Regions from separate parts of the Halomonas sp. H33-56 genome, predicted to be linked through region 3. Evidence: predicted binding sites of a transcription regulator. Region 3 holds the regulator's gene; each other region holds the start of a gene.
What was found. Region 3 encodes sigma-54, which starts transcription at its own class of promoters, with help from an activator protein. Its sites were predicted from a motif close to TGGCACNNNNNTTGCTNT; they were not measured.
Positions count from the first base shown of each region.

Region 1 (6,978 bases), 2.5 Mb from region 3:
GCACAGCCGAAGCCGGCCGCCAGGGTCTGGAAGTCCGGTGCCTGGATGTCCACGCCGAGGCGGGTGACGCCGGCGTTGTCCATGAAGCGGCGGATTTCCTCGTAGCCCTGGTTGTGCCACAGCAGCACGATGACCGGCAGCCTTTCCTCCACCGCACAGGCAAGCTCGGTCAGGGTGAACATCACCCCACCGTCGCCCACCAGCGCCACCACCGGCAGGTCCGGCTGGCCGAGGCTCGCGCCCATGGCCGCGGGCAGGCCGTAGCCGAGAGTGCCGTAGCCGGTGGACGCGTTGAAGAAACGGCGCGGCGCGTCCTGGCTGACCAGATGGTTGGCGGCGTAGGTGGTGGCGCAGGAATCGCCCACCAGGATCGCCCCCGGCAGGCTCTCGCGCAGGGTGTCGAACAGCGGCACATAGGGGCGGAAGGCCGGATCATCGGCCAGCGCCAGGGCGCTCAGCGCATCATGTGTACGCTTGCGGCCATCGCGCGAAAGCTGCTCACCGCCGAGGCGCTGGTCGCAGCCGGTGGCCAGCGCTTCGAGGCTGGAGGCAGCGTCGGCCACCAGTGCCAGGTCGGCATGCTGGTTGCGGGCAAGCTGCTCGGGGTCCAGGTCGATGCGAATCAGTCGACCGTCGAGGGTAAAGCCGTCGTCGAACACCACGTCATAGTCGGTCTCGCCAAGCTCGGTGCCGATGGCCAGCACCACGTCGGCTTCATGGGCAAGCTCCCGCACCGCTGGCAGCGAGGCGTTGGCGCCCAGATCCAGCGGATGGTCGCGGCCGAGCAGGCCCTTGGCGTTGATGGTGGTGACGGTGGGGGCGTCGAGGCTCTCGACCAGACGACGGGCGGCGTCCGGGGCATCGACGCAGCCGCCGCCGAGCAGCACCAGCGGGCGCTTGGCGTCGACCAGCCAGTCGAGCGCCTGCTCGAGTGCGGCGGGGGCCGGTGCGGCCTTGGCCAGCGCCGTGCGGCGCGTGCTGACAGGCTCGCTGACCGGGGCGTCGAACAGGTCGATGGGGATCTCGATATGCACCGGGCCGGGGCGGGCGCCATCGAACACGGCGAAGGCACGGGCCAGCACCTCGCCGAGGCCGTTCGGGTCGAGCAGGGTGTGGCTGAAGCGCGAGACGCCGGCCATCAGCTCGCGTTGGCCGGGGAGTTCGTGCAGCCGGCCCTGGCCGCGTCCCAGGGTGTCGCGGCGGTTGACGCTGGAGATCACCAGCATCGGCACCGAGTCGGCCAGGGCCTGGCCCATGGCGGTGGCGATATTGGTCATGCCGGGGCCGGTGATGATGAAGCACACGCCGGGCTTGCCGGTGGTGCGGGCGTAGCCGTCGGCCATGAAGCCGGCGCCCTGTTCGTGGCGCGGGGTGACGTGGCGGATGCCACTGCCCTGGTGGTCGTGTCCATTGCCGCCTTCGAGGCCACGATAGAGCTCGATGGTGTGGACGCCGGGGATACCGAAGACGGTGTCCACGTCGTAGGTGTCACGCAGCAGACGGATCAGCAGTTCAGCGCAGGTCATGCGGTACTTCCTTGAGACGGATCAGGGGCTTGAGACGGGCCAGGGGCTTGAGACGGATCAGAGGCTTGAGACGAGCCAGGGGCGAGGGCGGGGTCCGGGGCCACCGAGTAGGGGGCTCTTGCGAAGATCCGCCTGACCATGGGCTCGAAGTGCGCCAGCGGCAGGGTGTCATAGGCGGGGTCGAAGGACGGACAGTCCCAGTCACGACAGAAGGCTTCGCAGTCGTCGAACCAGGGGTGGCCGCGGAACCGCTCGCGGGCGTCCTTGTCGCCGCCGACCTTGTCCCAGTAATAGTGACCCTGGAAGACGTCGTGATGCTGGACGATCCAGTGGGTCTTCTCGCTGACGAAGGGGCGCAGGATCGAGGCAGCGAAGGCGGCGTGATCGAAAAGCGCCAGTTCGTCGCCGATGTCGTGGACCAGGGCGGCGACGATCATCTCTTCGTCGGCGCCGGCACGCTCGGCCCGGGTCGCGCTCTGCAGACAGTGCTCCAGCCGGGTGATCTGGTAGGGCTGGTGGCCCTCGCCCAGCCGGGCGAGGGTATCCAGTACGCTGTAGGCGAGGCCGGCCAGGTAGTCGGCGTCGTGGGCGGCGATCACCGCCCAGTCTTCTGCCGTGCTTTGGTCGATGCGGGTGAAGGCCGCCTTGCCGGCGGCGTGAGCATCGTTTGGGTCTGTCATGTCGGCCTCCCGATCAACCCACCAGCCAGTGGGCCATGACCACGATGATGGGCAGAGTGATGGCGGTGCGCAGCAGGAAGATCACCACCAGTTCCCACAGCTTGAGCGGGATCCGTGACTTCAGCAGCAGGGCGCCGATCTCTGACATGTAGATCAACTGGGTCAGTGACAGACAGGCGATGACGAAGCGGGTCAGTTCGCTCTCGATATCGCTGGCCAGTACCGCCGGCAGGAACATGTCGGCGAAACCCACCAGGGTCGCCGGCGCGGCGGCCTCGGCCTCGGGCAGACCCATCCACTCGAGCACCGGCACCATCGGCATGGACAGCCAGGTGAACAGCGGAGTGAACTCGGCCAGTACCAGCGCCACGGTACCGATGGCGATGACCAGCGGCAGCAGCCCGAAGAAGATGTCGGCGACGTTGAACAGTGCCAGGCGGGCGAGCTTGAGCGGGCCCGGGGCGGTCTCGGCGCGGGCCACGGCGATGCCCAGGCTGTAGCGCAACAGGCTCTGGTTGCCGGTGTTTTCTTCCTGGATCTGGCAGCCCACCGGCTCGTAGTAGGTGTTGGCCTTGCGTGACAGCGGCGGCAGGCGCGGCACGATGACAGCGGCGACCAGGCCGGCGACCACCACGGTCAGGTAGAACGGCACGAACAGGTGGTTGATGCCGATGAAGCTGGTCACCAGCAGGGCGAAGGCGATCGACACGATCGAGAAGTTGGTGGCGATGGCCGAGGCCTCGCGGGCGTTGTAGAAGCCCTGCTCGTACTGCTGGGTGGTGATCAGTACGCCGACGGTGCCGGAGCCCATCCAGGAGGCGGTGGCGTCGATGGCGCTGCGCCCGGGCAGCCCGAAGATCTTGCGAAAGGGCGTGCGCACCATGGAGCCGATGAACTCCATGAAGCCGAAGTCCACCAGGAAGGGCAGCAGGATGGCGGCGAAGAAGAAGAAGGTCAGCAGCACCGGCGCCAGGTCATTGAGCATCACCCCGCCGGTGAAGGAGGCGGTGACCATCTCCGGGCCGACCTGGAAGTAGGTCATCAGCGCGAAGGCGGCGCCGAGGGCGCGCATCACCACCCACAGCGGGGCGATGTCGAACAGCTCCTTCATCGCGCCCTGGCGGGCCCAGCCTGGTTTGGTCAGCTTGACCACCAGGGTCAGCACGATGGACAGGGTGAGCACTACGGTGGCGATGGCGGGCAGGGCGTCGCCGAGGGTGGCCTTGAGCCAGTCGGCGGCCAGACCCATGCCGATGTTGATGGTGTCACCGACCGAGAAGGGCACCAGGAACAGCAGGATGCCGATCAACGACGGGACGAGGAACTTGATCAGACCATGGGTGCTTAGCTTGCCCCCGTCGGTCGTGATCTTGTCGGCAGAATGCAGGTGGGAGGACATGGGCGATCACTCTTTGCTGTTGTAATGGTCGGCGCCCTGACGCGGGCGCCTCGTTGGCTGTCGCCAGGGCCACTCCCTGGCCCTGTGAGGATTCAGTCGCGGCGCGCGACTCCGGGGAGCACGCACAGCATTTCATAGAGCAGGGTGGCGCCCATCAGGGCGGTGTTGCCGCTGGGGTCGTAGGGCGGGGAGACTTCGACCAGGTCGCCGCCGACGATATTGAGCCCCTGGGCGCCGCGCACGATCTCCAGGCCCTGGGCCGAGGTCAGGCCGCCCATTTCCACCGTGCCGGTGCCGGGCGCCACCGACGGGTCCAGGCCATCGATGTCGAACGAGATGTACACCGGGCCATCGCCCATCTGCTCGCGCACCTCGGCCATCAGCGGCTCGAGAGACTTGTGCCAGCACTGTTCGGCCTGGACCACGCGGAAGCCCTGCTGGCGACACCAGTCGAAGTCCTCGGCGGCGTAGCCGGTGCCGCGCAGGCCGATCTGGACGACCCGGTTGGCGTCCAGCAGCCCTTCTTCCTGGGCACGGCGGAACGGGCAGCCGTGGGCCACCTCTTCACCGAACATGTGCTCGTTGACGTCGGCGTGGGCGTCGATATGGATCAGCCCGACCGGGCCATGCTTCTTGGCGATGGCGCGCAGGATCGGCCAGGTAAGGGTGTGGTCACCGCCCAGGGTCAGCGGCACGCAGTCGTGGGACAGGACGTCGTCGTAGAAGCGGCTGATGATGTCCAGGTTCTTCGGCAGGTTGAAGGTGTTGATCGGCACGTCGCCGATGTCCGCCACCTGCAGGCTGTCGAAGGGTGCAGCACGGGTGGCCATATTGTAGGGGCGCAGCATGCGCGATTCGTCGCGGATCTGGCGCGGCCCCAGTCGGGTGCCCGGGCGGTTGGAGGTGCCGATGTCCATGGGAATGCCGATAAAGGCGGCGTCCAGACCCTCGGCGCTGGTCTGGGTGGGCAGACGCATCATGGTGGCAGGGCCACCGAAGCGCGGCATCTCGTTGCCGCCGAGAGGTTGATTGAAGTCGCTCACAGGGAACTCCTGGCATCGTGGATGGGGACGGTCGCGGCCCTGGGCCTGACGGTTGTTATGGGTGATGCAGACGTCGTGCCATCTTTTAAGCATTTATACTAAAGATGTAATAGAGGTGCAGGGATTCCAAGGGAAGGTCTGCTGTGGTGATAGACGTGATCCAGAAGTGAATCGCGATCCCGACGCATCGTGATACACTTCTGAATCAATGATGCATTTATGGATCGCTGGATGAGCGACGACGACACCAAGATTCTCAAGACCATCATCGACACCGCCCACGACCACTTCTTCATCGTCGCGCCGGATGGTCGTATCCGCGACGTCAGTCCCGGGGCGGCGGCGGTCTACGGCATGTCCTGCGAAGAGCTCTGCGCCACCAGCGTGCAGCGGCTCGAGGCCGATGGCGTGCTGACCCCGTCGGTCAGCCTGGAAGTCATTCGCAGCGGGCGGCCGGCCCAGCTGGTCCAGCGCACCGGCACCGGACGCAGGGTCATCGCCCAGGCCCATCCGGTATTCGAGGGTGAGCGGCTGGTGGCGGTGGTCAGCCGCTCCATGGACTTGACCGATCTGCAGCTGCTGCAGCAGGAGTACGCGCTGTTGCAGCGCCGCTTCAGCGAGCACTTGCGCCGGGGCCATGCGCTGGAGAGCGACAGCGAAGCACTCGAGGCCGAGCTCGATGACCTGGAGGTGAAAAGCCAGCTGATGCGCGAGGTGGCGCTGCTGCTCAAGCGGGTCGCGCCCACCGACGCCACGGTCTTGATGCTGGGCGAGTCCGGGGTGGGCAAGACCGCTTTCGCCCGCCAGCTGCACCGTTGGAGTTCTCGCCGCGATGGCCCCTTTATCGACGTCAACTGCGCCGCCATCCCTGAAAGCCTGTTCGAATCGGAGATGTTCGGCCATGAAAAGGGCGCGTTTTCCGGCGCCGCGCCGGGGGGCCGCAAGGGGCTGATCGAGCAGGCCGAGGGCGGCACCCTGTTTCTCGACGAGATCGGCGAGTTGCCCCTGGCGGTGCAGACCAAGCTGCTCAAGACCATCCAGGACGGCAGTATTACGCGGCTTGGGGACAGGGCCCCGCGACGGGTCGACTTTCGCCTGGTGGTGGCCACCAATCAGGACCTGTCGGCACGGGTCGAGCAGGGCCTGTTTCGCCTGGATCTGTACTACCGGCTGAACGTGATTCCGGTCACCCTGCCGCCCCTGCGCGAGCGCCGCGAGGATATTCCCGGCCTGGTCGAGCGCCAGCTAAAGCGCCTCAATCGGCGTTATGGACGCGACAAGATGCTGGCGCGAGACGTGTGGCAGGCACTGATGGGCTGGGATTGGCCGGGCAATGTGCGTGAGTTGGAAAACACCCTGGAAAGGGCCTGGTTATCCAGTGACGATGTCATCCAGGGCGATCTGCTGGTGCCGCCCACGGGGGCCTCGTTAGGGCCGCTCGGCTCGCAGCAGCGTGAAGCGCAGCAGACGGCGGCGTCTGTCACCGGAGCCTCCGCTGCGCTGGCTGATGGCGCTACTTCACCCGCGACACTATCCGCACCAGGTGCAGCGCGACCCGAGCTGCCGCTTGCCCGGGGCGAGGGCCTGAAGGCCGCCCTGGCCCGGCGCGAGCGTGAGATCCTTGCCGACTGCTGCCGTACCCTTCCCACCACCTACGCCATCGCCGAACAGCTGGGCATCAGCCAGCCAAGCGTGGTGCGCAAGCTCAAGCAGCATGGGTTGCGGATCGGGTGACTGGTGATGAAGGGCCGAGCTCTGCGGCACTTACTGACGGAAGACGTAAAAGAACCCGACCCAGGTGGCCAGGATCAGCAGTGGCTTCAACACCAATACCGCACCGCTGGTGGAGCCCTGTTCGTCGTGCTCGGTGTCGCTGGACTCCCCGGGCTGCATGGCGAGTACCACCGTCAGCAGCAGGTTGGCGCCGGGGACCAGCAGCATCAGGCTCCACAAGCCCGCCTGGCCCAGGTCGTGCAGGCGACGAGTGCCGTGGAGCACCAAAGGCTGAAGGCTGATGACAACCCACCAGATCCCCAGCAGGCCTGCCTTGATCGTCAATGCGTCCTCGAGGGCGGGGGCGGTGATGGTGGTCGCCCACAGGGCGGCATAGTAGAACGATAGCGCCAGGGTAGCGTTGAGACAGAAGTCGAGACGACTCTCGCGCCCCGCCAGGCTGTCGAACCAGTAGCCCGGCAACACTCGCCTGAGCTCGAAGGCCTGGGGCGATGAGTGACCGGGGGCGACAGGGTCGTGAAATCCGGGAGCAGTAGGGCGATGCATCGGTATCTCGTCCTGTAGATCCAGCGTGATGCCGGTGTGCAGTTGAGGGA
Region 1 covers NZ_JAMSHP010000001.1:4,170,470-4,177,447, reverse strand. The annotation lists gene NFH98_RS17795 (5-guanidino-2-oxopentanoate decarboxylase) at 1-1,526, opposite strand, end outside; gene NFH98_RS17790 (HD domain-containing protein) at 1,523-2,206, opposite strand; gene NFH98_RS17785 (YjiH family protein) at 2,220-3,605, opposite strand; gene speB (agmatinase) at 3,698-4,648, opposite strand; gene NFH98_RS17775 (sigma-54 interaction domain-containing protein) at 4,880-6,382, shown strand; gene NFH98_RS17770 (DUF805 domain-containing protein) at 6,413-6,928, opposite strand.
Region 1: speB (agmatinase) is a predicted target of sigma-54. The motif match lies at 4,712-4,729, and genes of this name have one in related genera.

Region 2 (6,978 bases), 740 kb from region 3:
GCGTCTTCGGGAAAATGCTGCCCTTCCACCGACGTGTCGACGCTGACGACCAGTTCGTGCCCTGGCGCCGGGCGCATCAGGCAGGCGTCGTCACCCACCCCGAGCGAAACGCCGGAGGCCTTGCCGGGCTCGCCCGTCGCGGGCGCCAGCCAGCGCTCGATGAGTTCGAATTCTCCGTACATCAGGCGCGACCTTCAGCGGCGACGGGCACTGACCTCGGCGCTTCTGAGCTTGATGGCCAGCTTGTCGAGAATGCTGTTGATGTACTTGTGGCCATCGGTGGCGCCAAAGGACTTGGCCAGCTCGACCCCTTCGTTGATCACCGCCCGATAAGGGACCTCCAGACGCTTGGACAGCTCGTAGGCCCCAAGGCGCAGGATCGCCAGCTCGATCGGATCGATGTCCTCGAGGCGGCGGTCCAGCAGCGGCGAGATGGAGGCGTCGAGCTCCTTGCGGTAGCGTGCGACGTTATGCAGTAGCTCATGGAACAGCGCCAGATCGGCGATTTCCATGACCTTGAGCCAGTTCTCGTGCACCTCCAGGTCGTCATCGGGCACCTGGCTGCGAAATTCGGCCTCGACCGCGGTGATGGACTTGTCCGTCATCTGCCACTGATAAAGTCCCTGCACCGCCAGCTCGCGAGCCGCACGGCGAGACTGCTGGGCCTTGCTGGGCGCACGCTGTTCGCGGCTCATGCGGGGGTCTCCTCGGCATCGTCACCAAAATGACGCAGCAGCGACACCATCTCCATGGCGGCCATGGCGGCTTCGACGCCCTTGTTGCCGGCCTTGGTGCCGGCCCGCTCGATGGCCTGCTCGATGGAGTTGACCGTCAGCACACCGTTGGCCACCGGGGTATCGAACTCCAGCTGCAGCCGCGACAGCGCGGAATTGCACTCGCCGGCCACGTGCTCGAAGTGCGGGGTACCGCCGCGAATGACCGCGCCGAGCGCGACCACGGCGTCGGGACGCGCCACCGCGAGCACACGCTTGACCGCCAGCGGCAGTTCCCAGGCGCCCGGGACGTGGACGATGTCGATCATCTCCATGTCCACCCCGTGGCGCACCAGGCTGTCCACCGCGCCCTCGACCAGGCTATCTACCACATGGTGATTGAAGCGGCCCACGACGATCACGTAGCGGCCCTGGACGTCGACGAAGCTGCCTTCGACTTGGGAAATAGGTTGCATCTTGAATCTTCCTGAATGTACCGGCCTGGGGCCGGTAGTCGGGGTGACCCTGTCAAAGGGCCTGTCCCCTGGTAAAAACCGAAACACCGGACGCCAGCATTACTGCCTCGCCCGGCGTGAATCAACCGCTGATATCACCTGGCGAGACGATGTCCACCACCTCGAGATCAAAACCCGACAGCGCGGAGAACTTCCACGGTGAGCTCAGCAGACGCATCCTGCCGACACCGAGCTCGCGCAGGATCTGGGAGCCGGTTCCGATGGTCAGGTAGTTGCCGGCGCCGTCGGACTCGCTGCCGCGAGCGGTGCGGCGGCGCTCCAGGAACACCTGCAGCATATCGTTGAGGTCCTGATGCGGACGCATGTCATCGAGCAGCACGAAGACACCCTGCTCGGCCCGCGCCACCTCTTCCAGCGCCTGGTGGGCGCGCCAGGAGGCGTCCTCGCCCTTGACCAGGCACATCAGGTCACGCATCTCGTTGGCCAGATGCACCCGCACCGTGGTCACGCTGTCCGGACTCGGCGAGCCCTTCACCAGCGCCAGGTGGTGCACCTTGTGGGTGCGGTCGAGAAAGACGTGGGCGGTCAGCTCACCGTAGGCGGTGGTCACCGGCAGTCGCTCGACCTCTTCTACCGTCTGCTCGTTGTGGATCCGGTAGTGGATCAGGTCGGCGATGGTGCCCATCTTGATCCCGTGGGTCTCGGCGAAGCGCTCGAGCTCAGGACGTCGGGCCATGCTGCCATCGTCGTTCATGATCTCGCAGATCACACCGCTGGGATCACAACCGGCCAGGGCGGCCAGATCGCAGGCCGCCTCGGTGTGGCCGGCGCGCCTGAGCACGCCGCCGGGCTCGGCCATCAGCGGAAAGATGTGGCCGGGCTGGACGATGTCTTCTGCCTTGGCATTGCGCGCGCTGGCGGCCTGCACCGTGCGTGCGCGGTCAGCAGCGGAGATGCCGGTGCTGACGCCTTCGGCGGCCTCGATGGACAGGGTGAACTTGGTACCGAAACCGGAGCCATTGTCCTGCACCATCAGCGGCAGCTTGAGCTGTTCGCAGCGCTCCCGGGTCATCGGCATGCAGATCAGACCACGGGCGTGAACCGCCATGAAGTTGATGTGCCAGGCCTCGACCTTCTCGGCGGCCATGATGATGTCACCTTCGTTTTCCCGATCCTCGTCGTCCATCAGGATCACCATGCGGCCCTGGCGGATATCCTCGACGAGTTCGGCAATAGGGGCCAGGCCCCCGCTGGAAGACTGCGACATGTATGCTCCCTGGATCTAAAATGGCCACTCGCGACGGCGGCCAGAAACCGCGTCAGGGTACCGTGGCGCGGCGTCGGGCGCCAGTCAAAGACAAAGACCAGACAGGGCGTCGGGCGCCGCTTATATCAAGATCGGCCACTGCGACTCCGCGTCGGGCGCCGCTTATATGAAGCCCCGCTACTACGATCCCGGGCCCCGGTGACTTTCGTCGGGTCAGTGCTCGGCGCAGGCGGCCAGCGCCGGGCGCGCCAGAATACGCCAGTCCTTGCCGAGGGCACGGATATCGAGAATTTCCAGAGGCCGCTGCTCGGCCATGCGTTCGATGCCCGACAACGCCATCAGCCCGCGCGCGTCGGAGCCGAGCAGGGTCGGCGCCATGTAAAGACGCAACTCGTCCACCAGACAGGCATCCATCAAGGCACCTGCCAGGGTCGCGCCGGTCTCCACCAACAGCTCGTTGCAGCCGCCCTCGTCACCGAGCCACTTGAGCAGCGCGCCAAGATCGACGCGGCCGTCGTCGCCTGCAGGCATCTCCAGCACCCGCGCGCCGGAGCGCATCAGCGCGTCTCTGCGAGGGGATTCGCTGCCCTCGACGCAGACCACCAGCGTCTCCCCTGGCTCGCTCAGGCAGGCCGCGGCCAGCGGCATGCGCAGGCGCGAGTCCACCACGACCCTAAGCGGCTGGCGTCGGGCGATGGCCTCTGCGTCATCGAGCCCGAGCTGATCGGCACGCACCGTCAGCCGCGAGTTGTCGAAGATGATCGAATCCACCCCGGTGAGGATGGCGCAGCTCTGAGCCCGCAGCCGCTGGACGTCACGCCGAGCCTCGGCACCGGTGATCCACTGGGACTCGCCGGAGGCCATGGCGGTACGGCCGTCGAGGCTCATGGCGAGCTTGAGGCTGACCCGTGGACGCCCCCGGGTCATGCGCGACACGAAGCCGGCGTTCAATACCTGGGCGTCCGCCTCGAGGCAACCGAGCCTTACCTCGACCCCGGCGTCACGCAGGCGTGCGATACCGCGTCCCGCCACCTGAGGATTGGGATCCTGCATGGCTACCACCACCCTGGCGACACCGGCCTTGATCAAGGCATCGCAGCAAGGCCCTGTGCGCCCCTGGTGGGAGCAGGGTTCCAGCGTCACGTAAGCGGTGGCGCCTCGGGCGTGCTCACCGGCAGCCTCGAGTGCATGGACCTCGGCGTGGGGCTCCCCGGCGCGCTGATGGTAGCCGTCGGCCAGATGCTTGCCGTGCTTGACCAGTACGCAACCGACCCTCGGATTGGGCATGGTGGTGTAGCGACCGCGTTCGGCCAGCTTCAATGCCCTGGCCATCCAGGCTTCATCCTGGCCTGCCGTGATGTCCGTCGGATTCATGTGCTCTCCCCGGTGTCGGGCGAGAAACTCGGCTCCTGGGCCAGGCGGTCGATCTCGGCGCGAAATTCGTCGATATCCTGAAACCGTCGATAGACTGAGGCAAAGCGGATATAGGCCACCTGATCGAGGCGCTTCAGGGCATTCATCACCTCTTCACCGACCACCCGCGCCTGGACCTCGCGCTCGCCCCGTGCGCGCAGGTTCTGGCGGATACGTTCCACCGCCGCCTCGATCGACTCGGCGCTGACGGGGCGTTTTTCCAGCGCCCGCAGCATGCCGGCCCGCAGCTTGATCTCGTCGAACACCTCCCGCGAGCCATCGGCCTTGATGATCCGTGGCATGATAAGTTCAGCGGTCTCGTAGGTGGTGAAGCGCTCACCGCAGCCAGCACACTGCCGCCGTCGGCGCACCTGATCACCTTCGGCGACCAGCCGGGAGTCAGTCACTCGGGTCTCTTGGGCGCCACAGAAGGGGCAATGCATAGCGGACAGTCCGGCAGGAAAAATATGTCGCCATAGTGTAACGGCTGAGGCCTGCCCCGCCCAGCGCAATGGCCCAGGTCATCCGCGATTTCAGCTGAGTTGGCACGCCCTGTGCTTGATACTTTCTTTCTAGCCGTCAATGAAATGGCGAGCGCTCACGGGGCAAGGCGCCCCCACGCCTGCGGAGGACACCATGGCAAGCCACCTCTCCCCCCTGGAACCCGACGACTTTCGCCAGCGTGCCGCAGAGCTGCTCGCGCCTCTCTATGGTGCACGCAGCGAAGAGGTCCTGCGCCGTCTGCTGCGCCTGATCGAAGCGCAGGGGGCCGGGTTGAGGCACCGTCATGGTGCACGCCAGACGCTGTGGAGCGAGCAGGACCAGTGGCTGATCGTCTATGGCGACTCGCTGCTGGATGCCGACAAGCCCCCCCTGGCGGTACTCGATGAGTTCCTGAGCAAGCGCCTGAAGACCGTCTTCAGCGGTGTCCATGTGCTGCCCTTCTTCCCCTGGAGCAGCGACGACGGCTTCTCGGTGATCCACTATCGCGAGGTCGACCCGAAACTGGGCGACTGGCGCGATATCCGGCGCCTGGCCAGTCACCATGATCTGATGGTGGACCTGGTGCTCAACCATGTCTCGCGAGAATCACTGTGGTTCGCCGACTATCTCGGCGGCAACCTGCCCGGGCGCGACTACTTCATCGAGATGGACCCCGATACCGATCTCAGCGAGGTGGTGCGTCCGCGCAGCTCGCCGTTACTGGTCCCCGTCAGCACCCGCCGTGGCGTTCGTCACCTGTGGGCGACCTTCTCCGAGGACCAGATCGACCTCAACTTCGCCAACCCCGACGTCTTGATCGAATTCGTCGGCATCCTGCTGTTCTACCTGCAGCAGGGGGCCCGCATCGTCCGGCTGGACGCCGTCGCCTTCCTGTGGAAACGCCCCGGCACCCGCTGTATCCATCTTCCCGAGACCCACGCGGTGGTGCGGCTGTTGCGGGCGGTGGTCGACCACGTCGCCCCCGGCACCCTGATCATCACCGAAACCAACGTGCCCCACGCCGAGAACATCAGCTACTTCGGCCTGGAGCGACAGGACACGCCGCCCGACGAGGCCCACCTGGTCTATCAGTTCCCGCTGCCACCTCTGTTGCTGCACACCTTGACCAGTGGCGAGGCCGGCACCCTGGCACGCTGGCTCGACAGCCTGCCCGAGCTCCCCGCCGGCTGCAGCTATCTGAACTTCACCGCCAGCCACGATGGCATTGGCGTGCGCCCGCTGGAAGGCTGGCTGGAAGGCCACGAGATCGACGCCCTGGTCGCATTGATGCAGCGCTTCGGTGGCTTCGTCAGCATGCGCCGGCAGGCCGACGGCAGCGACAGCCCCTACGAGCTCAATATCACCTGGTTCGATGCCATGAGCGGCACCAGGCGCGGACCCGACCCGTGGCAGGTCGAGCGCTTCCTGTTGAGTCAGCACCTGATGCTGGTGCTGAAGGGTATCCCCGGCGTCTACCTGCACTGCCTGACCGCCACCCAGAACGACCACGACGGGGTCGAACGCAGCGGGCGCCTGCGTTCGATCAATCGCAAGCGCTGGGACCGCCAGGAGCTGGAACCTCTGCTGGACAGCCGTCACACGCCGACCCGCGAGGTGTTCTTCGCCCTCACCCGCCGTCTCGAGATCCGTCGCAGGGAACCCTGCTTCCACCCCGATGCGGCCCAGACGGTCATCCCCACACCACCGGAGCTGCTGGCGATCCAGCGCGGCCCCCTGGACGATGGCCGTCGACTGTTGGCCATTCACAACGTCACCGATCGGCCTCAGCCACTGGTACTGGACGGTCTCGATCAGTCCGGCTGGCAGGACCTGCTGGAAGGAGGCGCCTGGCGGCCCGTCGACACCCTGGCCCCCTATCGTTCACTGTGGCTGGTGCGCACCGACAGATAAGTCGCCGCACGCTCGGTGTATCGCACAACAGCGCGGCCCTGGCGCTTTCACTGCCCGGCGACGTCAGCGGTCGAACCGAAGGCGTTTGCTGCTGTCCTAGTGCGAGTGATTCTCGCTTGTCGCGGGATTCGTCCTACAAGATGCCGGAGAGTAACGACATGCCCCGCCGCCCCCGACTGCCCCGCCTGCCCGACCTGCCCCGCCATCAGCGTTCCTTCATGACCCTGGCGGCGGTGGCCTTCGGCCTGATGCCACTGTCCAGCGTCGAGGCCGAGGGCCACCCCGCCCCCATCGAGGCGCTGGAAGAGGAAGGCCTTGAGGTGCACGGTGAATTCGACGCGCCGGGTGGGCTTAGCGGCTTCGCCGCCAGCCATCGCGGACAGCCGATGACCATCTTCGTCACCGAGGATGGCGAGCACGCCATCGTCGGCAATCTGATCGACGCCGACGCCAACAATCTGTCGGAGGCGCCGCTGGAGCGCCTGGTACGCGGCCCCCAGGACGAGACCACCTGGCAGAGCCTTGAGGACAGCGCCTGGATCGCCGACGGCGATCCCGACGCCGAGCGCATCGTCTATGTGTTCACCGATCCCAACTGCCCCTACTGCACCCGCCTGTGGCAGCAGAGCCGGCCCTTCGTCGAAAGCGGCCAGGTCCAGCTACGCCACGTGATGGTCGGTATCCTCGACCCCGAGAGTCCGCGCCAGGCGGTCAC
Region 2 covers NZ_JAMSHP010000001.1:952,427-959,404, reverse strand. The annotation lists gene thiL (thiamine-phosphate kinase) at 1-182, opposite strand, end outside; gene nusB (transcription antitermination factor NusB) at 195-695, opposite strand; gene ribH (6,7-dimethyl-8-ribityllumazine synthase) at 692-1,189, opposite strand; gene ribBA (bifunctional 3,4-dihydroxy-2-butanone-4-phosphate synthase/GTP cyclohydrolase II) at 1,311-2,456, opposite strand; gene ribD (bifunctional diaminohydroxyphosphoribosylaminopyrimidine deaminase/5-amino-6-(5-phosphoribosylamino)uracil reductase RibD) at 2,670-3,830, opposite strand; gene nrdR (transcriptional regulator NrdR) at 3,827-4,312, opposite strand; gene NFH98_RS04360 (sugar phosphorylase) at 4,506-6,263, shown strand; gene dsbG (thiol:disulfide interchange protein DsbG) at 6,422-6,978, shown strand, end outside.
Region 2: NFH98_RS04360 (sugar phosphorylase) is a predicted target of sigma-54. The motif match lies at 4,413-4,430, and genes of this name have one in related genera.

Region 3 (6,978 bases):
GCCTGACCCTCGACCAGGTCGCCTACTGCGGCGATGACCTGCCGGATCTGCCCTGCATCCATCGCAGTGCGGTCGGCATCACCGTGCCAGGCGCCCCCTGCTACCTTCGTCAGCACGCCGACTGGGTCACCCAGGTTGCCGGCGGACATGGCGCGGTGCGCGAGATCACCGACACCCTGCTGATGGCCCAGGGCCGCCTCGACGATATCATCGACAGCTACCTGAGCAACGGACCGCTGACATGAAACTGAGCGCACTGCGTCCAGGCTTTCGCTTCTGGCTGGTCATCCTGCTGCTGGTACTCGGTGGCGGCCTGACGTTGCTCGACCCCCGCGAGAGCAACGTCCCCGACCTGGTACCCAATGACAAGGCCGGCGAGCCCGACTACTACCTGGTGGATGCCCGCCTGACCCGCTTCGATGCCCAGGGCACCCCCCATCAGCGCATCGATACGCCACGCCTTGTGCACACACCACTCGACGACATCACCCGGGTGGACCAGCCGGACCTTGCGCTGATCGACGACAGCGGCCGAGAGTGGATCGCCGACGCCGACAACGGTGAACTGGGTCCGGACGGCAACCCCCTGACCCTGTCGGGCGACGCCCATCTCGAGGCCCCCGCGGAGCGTTGGCAGCTTGATACAGAGGTATTGGTCTACGACAGCGACAGTGGCCATGTCTGGAGCGAAACGCCAGCCGTCCTACGCCAACCCCCTCAACAGATGCAAGGGGAGCGCTTCGACGCCTGGATCCATGACAATACCGCTCGCCTGACCGACAATGTCACCGGTCATCATCCGCCAGAGCCTCAATAAGGAGCCCCTTCCATGATGCGTCCAAGTCCCGCCCTCCTGCTTGCCCTGGCCCTTGGCCTGGCCGCCGGCGCCACCGGCAGCAGTGTCCTGGCGCTGGAAAGTGATCGCAGCGCACCGATTCAGGTGGAGGCCGACCAGCTGGATCTCGATGATCGCGCCGGTACCGCGGTCTATACCGGCGACGTGCGCATTGTGCAAGGCAGCATGATCCTCACCGGCGAACGCGTCGAGATCCAGCGCAACGACCAGGGACAACTGTCACTGGCGACCGCGACCGGCTCACGTGCCTACCTCGAGCAGAAGCCATCCCCGGAAGAACCGGTGGTCAAGGGCTGGGGCCGCAAGGTGATCTACCACGTGGCCGAACGCCGCATGGAGCTGATCGACCAGGCTGAGCTGCACAAGGCCAATGACACCTTCGACGGTGCCTATCTGGAGTACTTCCTCGATCGCCGCGTGGTCCAGGCCCGCTCCAGCGCCCAGGGCGTCCAGGGCGAGCAGCGCATTCGCATGACCCTCGAGCCGGAAAGCCAAGGAAACTGATGAAGACTCTCCACGCTCGCCATCTGGCCAAGAGCTACAAGAAGCGTCGCGTCGTCCAGGACATCAGCCTGTCAATCGAGCAGGGCAGCATCGTCGGTCTGCTGGGCCCCAACGGGGCCGGCAAGACCACCTCCTTCTACATGATCGTCGGCCTGGTCAGAGCCGACGCCGGCAGCATCAGCATCGATGATCGGGACCTGAGCCGCGCGGCCATGCACCAGCGCGCGCTGGCCGGTATCGGCTACCTGCCTCAGGAGGCTTCGATCTTTCGCAAGCTGTCGGTGGCCGACAACATCATGGCGATCCTCGAGACCCGCAAGGACCTCGACCGCGAGGGCCGAGAAGCACGTCTCGAGCAACTCCTCGAGGATTTCCACGTCAGCCATATTCGCGACAACCCCGGCATGAGCCTGTCCGGCGGGGAGCGGCGCCGGGTCGAGATCGCTCGCGCCCTGGCCACCGAGCCGGCCTTTATCCTCCTCGATGAACCCTTCGCCGGGGTCGACCCGATCTCGGTGGGCGAGATCAAGTCCATCATTCGTCAACTCAAGGCCCGCGATATCGGCGTCCTGATCACCGATCACAACGTGCGCGAGACCCTCGATATCTGCGATCGTGCCTACATCGTCGGCGACGGCCAGATCATCGCCGAGGGCAGCGCCGAGTCCATCCTCGCCAACCAGCGCGTCAAGGAGGTCTACCTGGGCGAGAACTTCCGCCTCTAGACCGCAGGGCCGCCCGACAGCCGCAGTCGCATCAAGCGGCCGCAACACTTGCCAGCATCAGCATCCAACCGCCGGCCCCGAAAGGGTCGGCCTCACCTTGCACACAGGGCCTCCCTCGAAAGAACCACCTCCCCCCCCCTACCAAGTTGTTCCACATCGACCTTTTCACTCCCTCCCACAGGTCAAAAAACACCAACTTGGCAAGATGCTTGCATGTCTGATGACTCGTCGTTAGGGTAAAGCCTTTCGACAACACTGGTGGATCCCGACCCATGGCCCTCAAGGCGTCACTGCAGCTGCGCATCGGTACCCAGCTGACCATGACCCCGCAACTGCAACAGGCGATCGGCCTGCTGCAGCTTTCGACCCTGGACCTGCGCCAGGAGGTCCATCAGGCGCTGGAGGCCAACCCCATGCTCGAACTCGAGGACGAGTTCGGCGAACAGCAGACCAGGGAAGCCGTGGAAGATGACTGGGCGGATCAGATTCCCTCGGAACTCAGTGTGGACAGCGACTGGTCCGACACCTACCAGGACCTGGGCACCACCCCCGCCGGCAGTGGCGAGGCGCCGGATTTCGAGCGCCAGGCAAGCTCCCAGTCACTGCACAGCCACCTGAGCTGGCAACTGGCGATGCTCGACGTCAGCGACCAGGAACGCCTGATCGCCGAGAGCCTGCTCGACGCGGTCAACGCCGACGGCTATCTCGAGCAGACACTGGATGACATCGCCCAAGGGCTCGAGCAAGACGGTCGTCGCCCCCCTCCCCTCGCCGAGGTGGAGGCGGTGCTGGTTCGGCTGCAACAGTTCGAACCGACCGGAGTGTTCGCCCGCGACCTGCGCGAATGTCTGATGCTGCAACTGGATAGCCTGCCTCGCGATACCGTCCTGCTGCCCCAGGCCGGACGACTGGTAAGACAGTTTCTCGAGGCGCTGGCCAGCGGCGACCGACGTCTGCTGAAGCGCCGACTAGGACTCGATGACGACCAACTCGACAGCGTCATCGAGCTGATCCGGAGCCTCGACCCACGTCCCGGCAGCCAGTTCGGTGACAGCGATAACGACTACGTCATACCCGACCTGGTGGTACGCCACACCGAAGAGGGCTGGCGCGTTGAACTCAATCCGGATGCAATGCCCCGACTGCGCATCCAGCCCGACTACGCTGCGCTGATTCGGCGCGCGGACAAGAGCCAGGACAACCAGTTCCTCAAGGACCACCTGCAGGAGGCGCGCTGGCTGATCAAGAGTCTGTCCAGCCGCAACGACACCTTGCTGAAGGTCGGCCGGGAAATCATGGTGCGTCAGATCGACTTCCTCGAGCAGGGAGAAGCGGCCATGAAACCGTTGGTGCTGGCCGATATCGCAGACAAGGTGGAGATGCACGAGTCCACCATCTCCCGCGTGACCACCCAGAAGTTCGTGCACACGCCTCGCGGCGTGTTCGAGTTGAAGTATTTTTTCTCGAGCCAGGTCGGCCAGGATGGCGACGCCCATTCCAGTACCGCCATCCGCGCCATGATCAAATCGTTGATTCAAAAGGAACCTGCCCGCAAACCTCTGTCGGACAGCAAACTGGTGGAATTGCTGGCGGAAGACGGCGTCAATGTCGCCAGACGCACCGTGGCAAAGTACCGGGAAGCCATGAATATTCCGTCTTCCAGCGAGCGCAAGCGACTGCGCTGAGGCCTTGCGCTGCGGCGTCGCTAGCCTAGTTATCGGGAAAGCGCAAGCACTTGAAATTTCGCATGACATCTGCGTCTTTCTGCGTAGCGTCGAGGGGGTTTGCAGGATCGGAAAAAGGGTTACAATCAAGCCACCACCCGAAAGAGCAAGGAGCCTGTCATGCAAGTCAACATCACCGGCCACCACGTCGAATTGACCGATCCCCTGCGTGACTACGTACAAGAGAAGCTCGCCCGTGTGGAGCGCCACTACGACAACATCACCAACGTCCAGGTGACCCTCTCGGTGGAAAAGGAACGCCAGCTGGCCGCCTGCACCCTTCACGCCGCCGGTGCCGACCTGCATGCCGAAGCGCAGGACGGCGACATGTATGCTGCTATCGACGCCCTTGCCGACAAGCTGGACCGCCAGCTGGTCAAGCACAAGGAAAAATCCCAAGCCCGCGCCCAAGGCGCCGGAATTCGCTGACTCTCATGACATTGGAAGCCATTCTCCCTCCCGAGCGCACATTGTTCGATGTCCCGGGAGGCAGCAAGAAGAGGGTGCTGGAGTTTTTCAGCACCTTCATTGCGCAGAACACCCCGAGCCTGGACAGCCAGGAGGTCTTCAGTCGGCTGATCGGACGTGAGCGCCTGGGCAGTACCGGCATCGGCAATGGCGTCGCCATTCCCCATGCCCGCAACCCCCACTGCAAGGCGCCCATCTCCGGCTTCCTCAAACTCGCGGAACCTGTCGACTTCGATGCCATCGATGGTGAGCCCGTCGATCTGGTGTTCGTGCTGCTGGTGCCGGAAGAGGCCGACGACGCCCATCTTGCCCTGCTCGGCCAGGTCGCCGGCGTCATGAACGACGCCGACACACGTCACCGTCTGCGCCACGCCAGCTCCCAGCGCGAGCTTCACGAGCGCCTGCAGGAAGCCATCCGCCAACAGGCGCCAGGGGACGACACTCCCTCCTGATCGCGGCCTTGCCTAGGCCATCAGCAATGGACGCCTGCCCAAGGAGACAGGACATGCAGCTCGTGATCATCAGTGGTCGCTCCGGCTCGGGAAAGTCCGTGGCCCTTCAGGCCCTGGAGGACCTGGGGTTCTACGCCATCGACAACCTTCCCGCGACCTTGCTGGGCGCCCTGGTGGACGAGCTGGAAAACGGTCATTCCCGCCGTATCGCCGTCAGCGTCGACGCCCGCAACCTGCCTGAGGCGCTGGAACGCTTCCCCGCCCAGCTGGCGTCCCTCAAGCAGAGTCCGATCGACTGCCAGGTGGTCTACCTGACCAGTGATGCGCGAATTCTGCTCGAGCGCTACTCCCACACGCGGCGCCGTCACCCGCTGACCCGTGATAGCGACATGACCCTGGCGGAAGCCATCGAGTCCGAACAGAAGGCCCTTTCGGGTATTCGAGACCTGGCCGATCTGGTCATCGACAGCTCTCGCATGTCGGTGCACGAACTGCGTTCGCGCATCGCCGAACAGGTCGCCGACCACCGCAGCGGCCAGTTGAGCCTGACCGTGGAGTCCTTCGGCTTCAAGCGTGGCGTGCCGCCGGATGCAGACATCGTGTTCGATGCCCGCTGTCTGCCCAACCCCTACTGGGAACCATCGCTGCGTGATGCCAATGGCTGCGATCCCAGCGTCATCGACTTCCTCGAACGCTATCAGGACGTCGCCGACATGAAGCGCGACATTCTCGCCTGGGTGCGCACCTGGCTACCGCGCTATCAGCAAAGCCAGCGCAGCTACCTCACCGTGGCGGTGGGCTGCACCGGAGGACAGCATCGTTCGGTCTACCTGGCCGAGGGAATCGCCTCGGCCCTGGCCGACCAGCATCCCCGCGTCCGTCTACGCCACCGCGAACTCGGCCAGCAACGCCGACTGGACAGCGGAGGACTCTAGGCGTGGCCCGACGCACCCTGACCCTGACCAATCGTCGCGGCCTGCATGCACGCGCCGCGACTCGCCTGGTTACCTGCTGCCAACCCTTTGACGCCACCGTCACCGTCCACCATGGCAGCCGCTCGGGTGACGCCGCCAACATCATGTCGCTGCTGATGCTGGCCGCCCCCTGCGGAACGGAACTGACCCTGGAGGCCGAAGGCAAGGACGCGGACGCGGTGCTGGACGCTCTGGAGGCACTGTTCGACGCACGCTTCGACGAAGACGCCTGACGTCTTCCCTCTCCTTGTTTTGACCGCCACCCCCTGCCTGCCAAGGACGCCATGCAACTGATCCAGACCGGCAAGTACACCGAGGTCCACTACGACGCGGACCAGGACGCCTTCATCAAGACCTTCACGCCCAAGACCAGCGATCGCTGGCGCTACCGCCTGGGCATCCGGCGCTACCCCGGCCACAATTTTCGCTATGTCGCCGGCCGACTGGAGCGACTGGGTATCGCCACACCGAAAATCCTGTCGGCAGAGCGCTATCGTCTGGTCACCGCCAACGTGCACGGCATCGCGCTTAAAAAGCTGGTCCTCGACTCTCCGGAACTGCAGAACCGCTACCTGGACATTCTCGAAGCATTGTACCGTGACCGTATCCACTGTCGTGGCCTGCACACAGAGAACTTCCTGGTCGTCGACGGAGAGGTGATCGCCATCGATCTGGATGCCTACAAGGCGCCGCGGGTCTTCACCTATCCGCGCCGAGAGTTCATCGACTGCCTGAGTCGCTCGCTGAAAAACGACGAGGCGTTCCTGTTCGAGCGCTTTCTCGAACGTGTCGACGCCCAGCATCCCTGAGCCCAGCATCCCTAAGGAAGCACCGCTCCTCCTTGTGCCCTCGCCTGCCCCGCTCTACCCCGGTTTTCCGGGTGGGAGCGCTGGCGTTGGCGACGGTAGCAGCAGCAGTGGTAAACTTTTAACTCGTCACTCAGTTTACCACCAAGCGTCCTTCAGGAGCCGACATGACCTCTCCGGTGTGGCATCCCTACGCCCATCTCAAGACCCAGGCCCCTGCCCCCCGGGTAGTCGGCGGCCAGGGCACCCGCTTTACCCTGGACAGCGGCGAATCATTGCTCGACGCGACCTGCTCCTGGTGGTGCATGATCCACGGCTACGGACATCCACGGCTGGTCAAGGCGATTCAGGAGCAGGCTGCCACGCTGTGTCACGTGATGCTTGGAGGACTGACCCACGATCCCGCCGACCAGCTCGCGCGGGAACTGGTTCGCGTCACGCCAGAGGGCCTCAACCACGTGTTCTTCTC
Region 3 covers NZ_JAMSHP010000001.1:1,691,444-1,698,421, reverse strand. The annotation lists gene NFH98_RS07375 (KdsC family phosphatase) at 1-245, shown strand, start outside; gene lptC (LPS export ABC transporter periplasmic protein LptC) at 242-817, shown strand; gene lptA (lipopolysaccharide transport periplasmic protein LptA) at 830-1,360, shown strand; gene lptB (LPS export ABC transporter ATP-binding protein) at 1,360-2,085, shown strand; gene NFH98_RS07355 (RNA polymerase factor sigma-54) at 2,358-3,770, shown strand; gene hpf (ribosome hibernation-promoting factor, HPF/YfiA family) at 3,930-4,238, shown strand; gene ptsN (PTS IIA-like nitrogen regulatory protein PtsN) at 4,244-4,729, shown strand; gene rapZ (RNase adapter RapZ) at 4,783-5,664, shown strand; gene NFH98_RS07335 (HPr family phosphocarrier protein) at 5,667-5,936, shown strand; gene NFH98_RS07330 (BUD32 family EKC/KEOPS complex subunit) at 5,988-6,512, shown strand; gene bioA (adenosylmethionine--8-amino-7-oxononanoate transaminase) at 6,677-6,978, shown strand, end outside.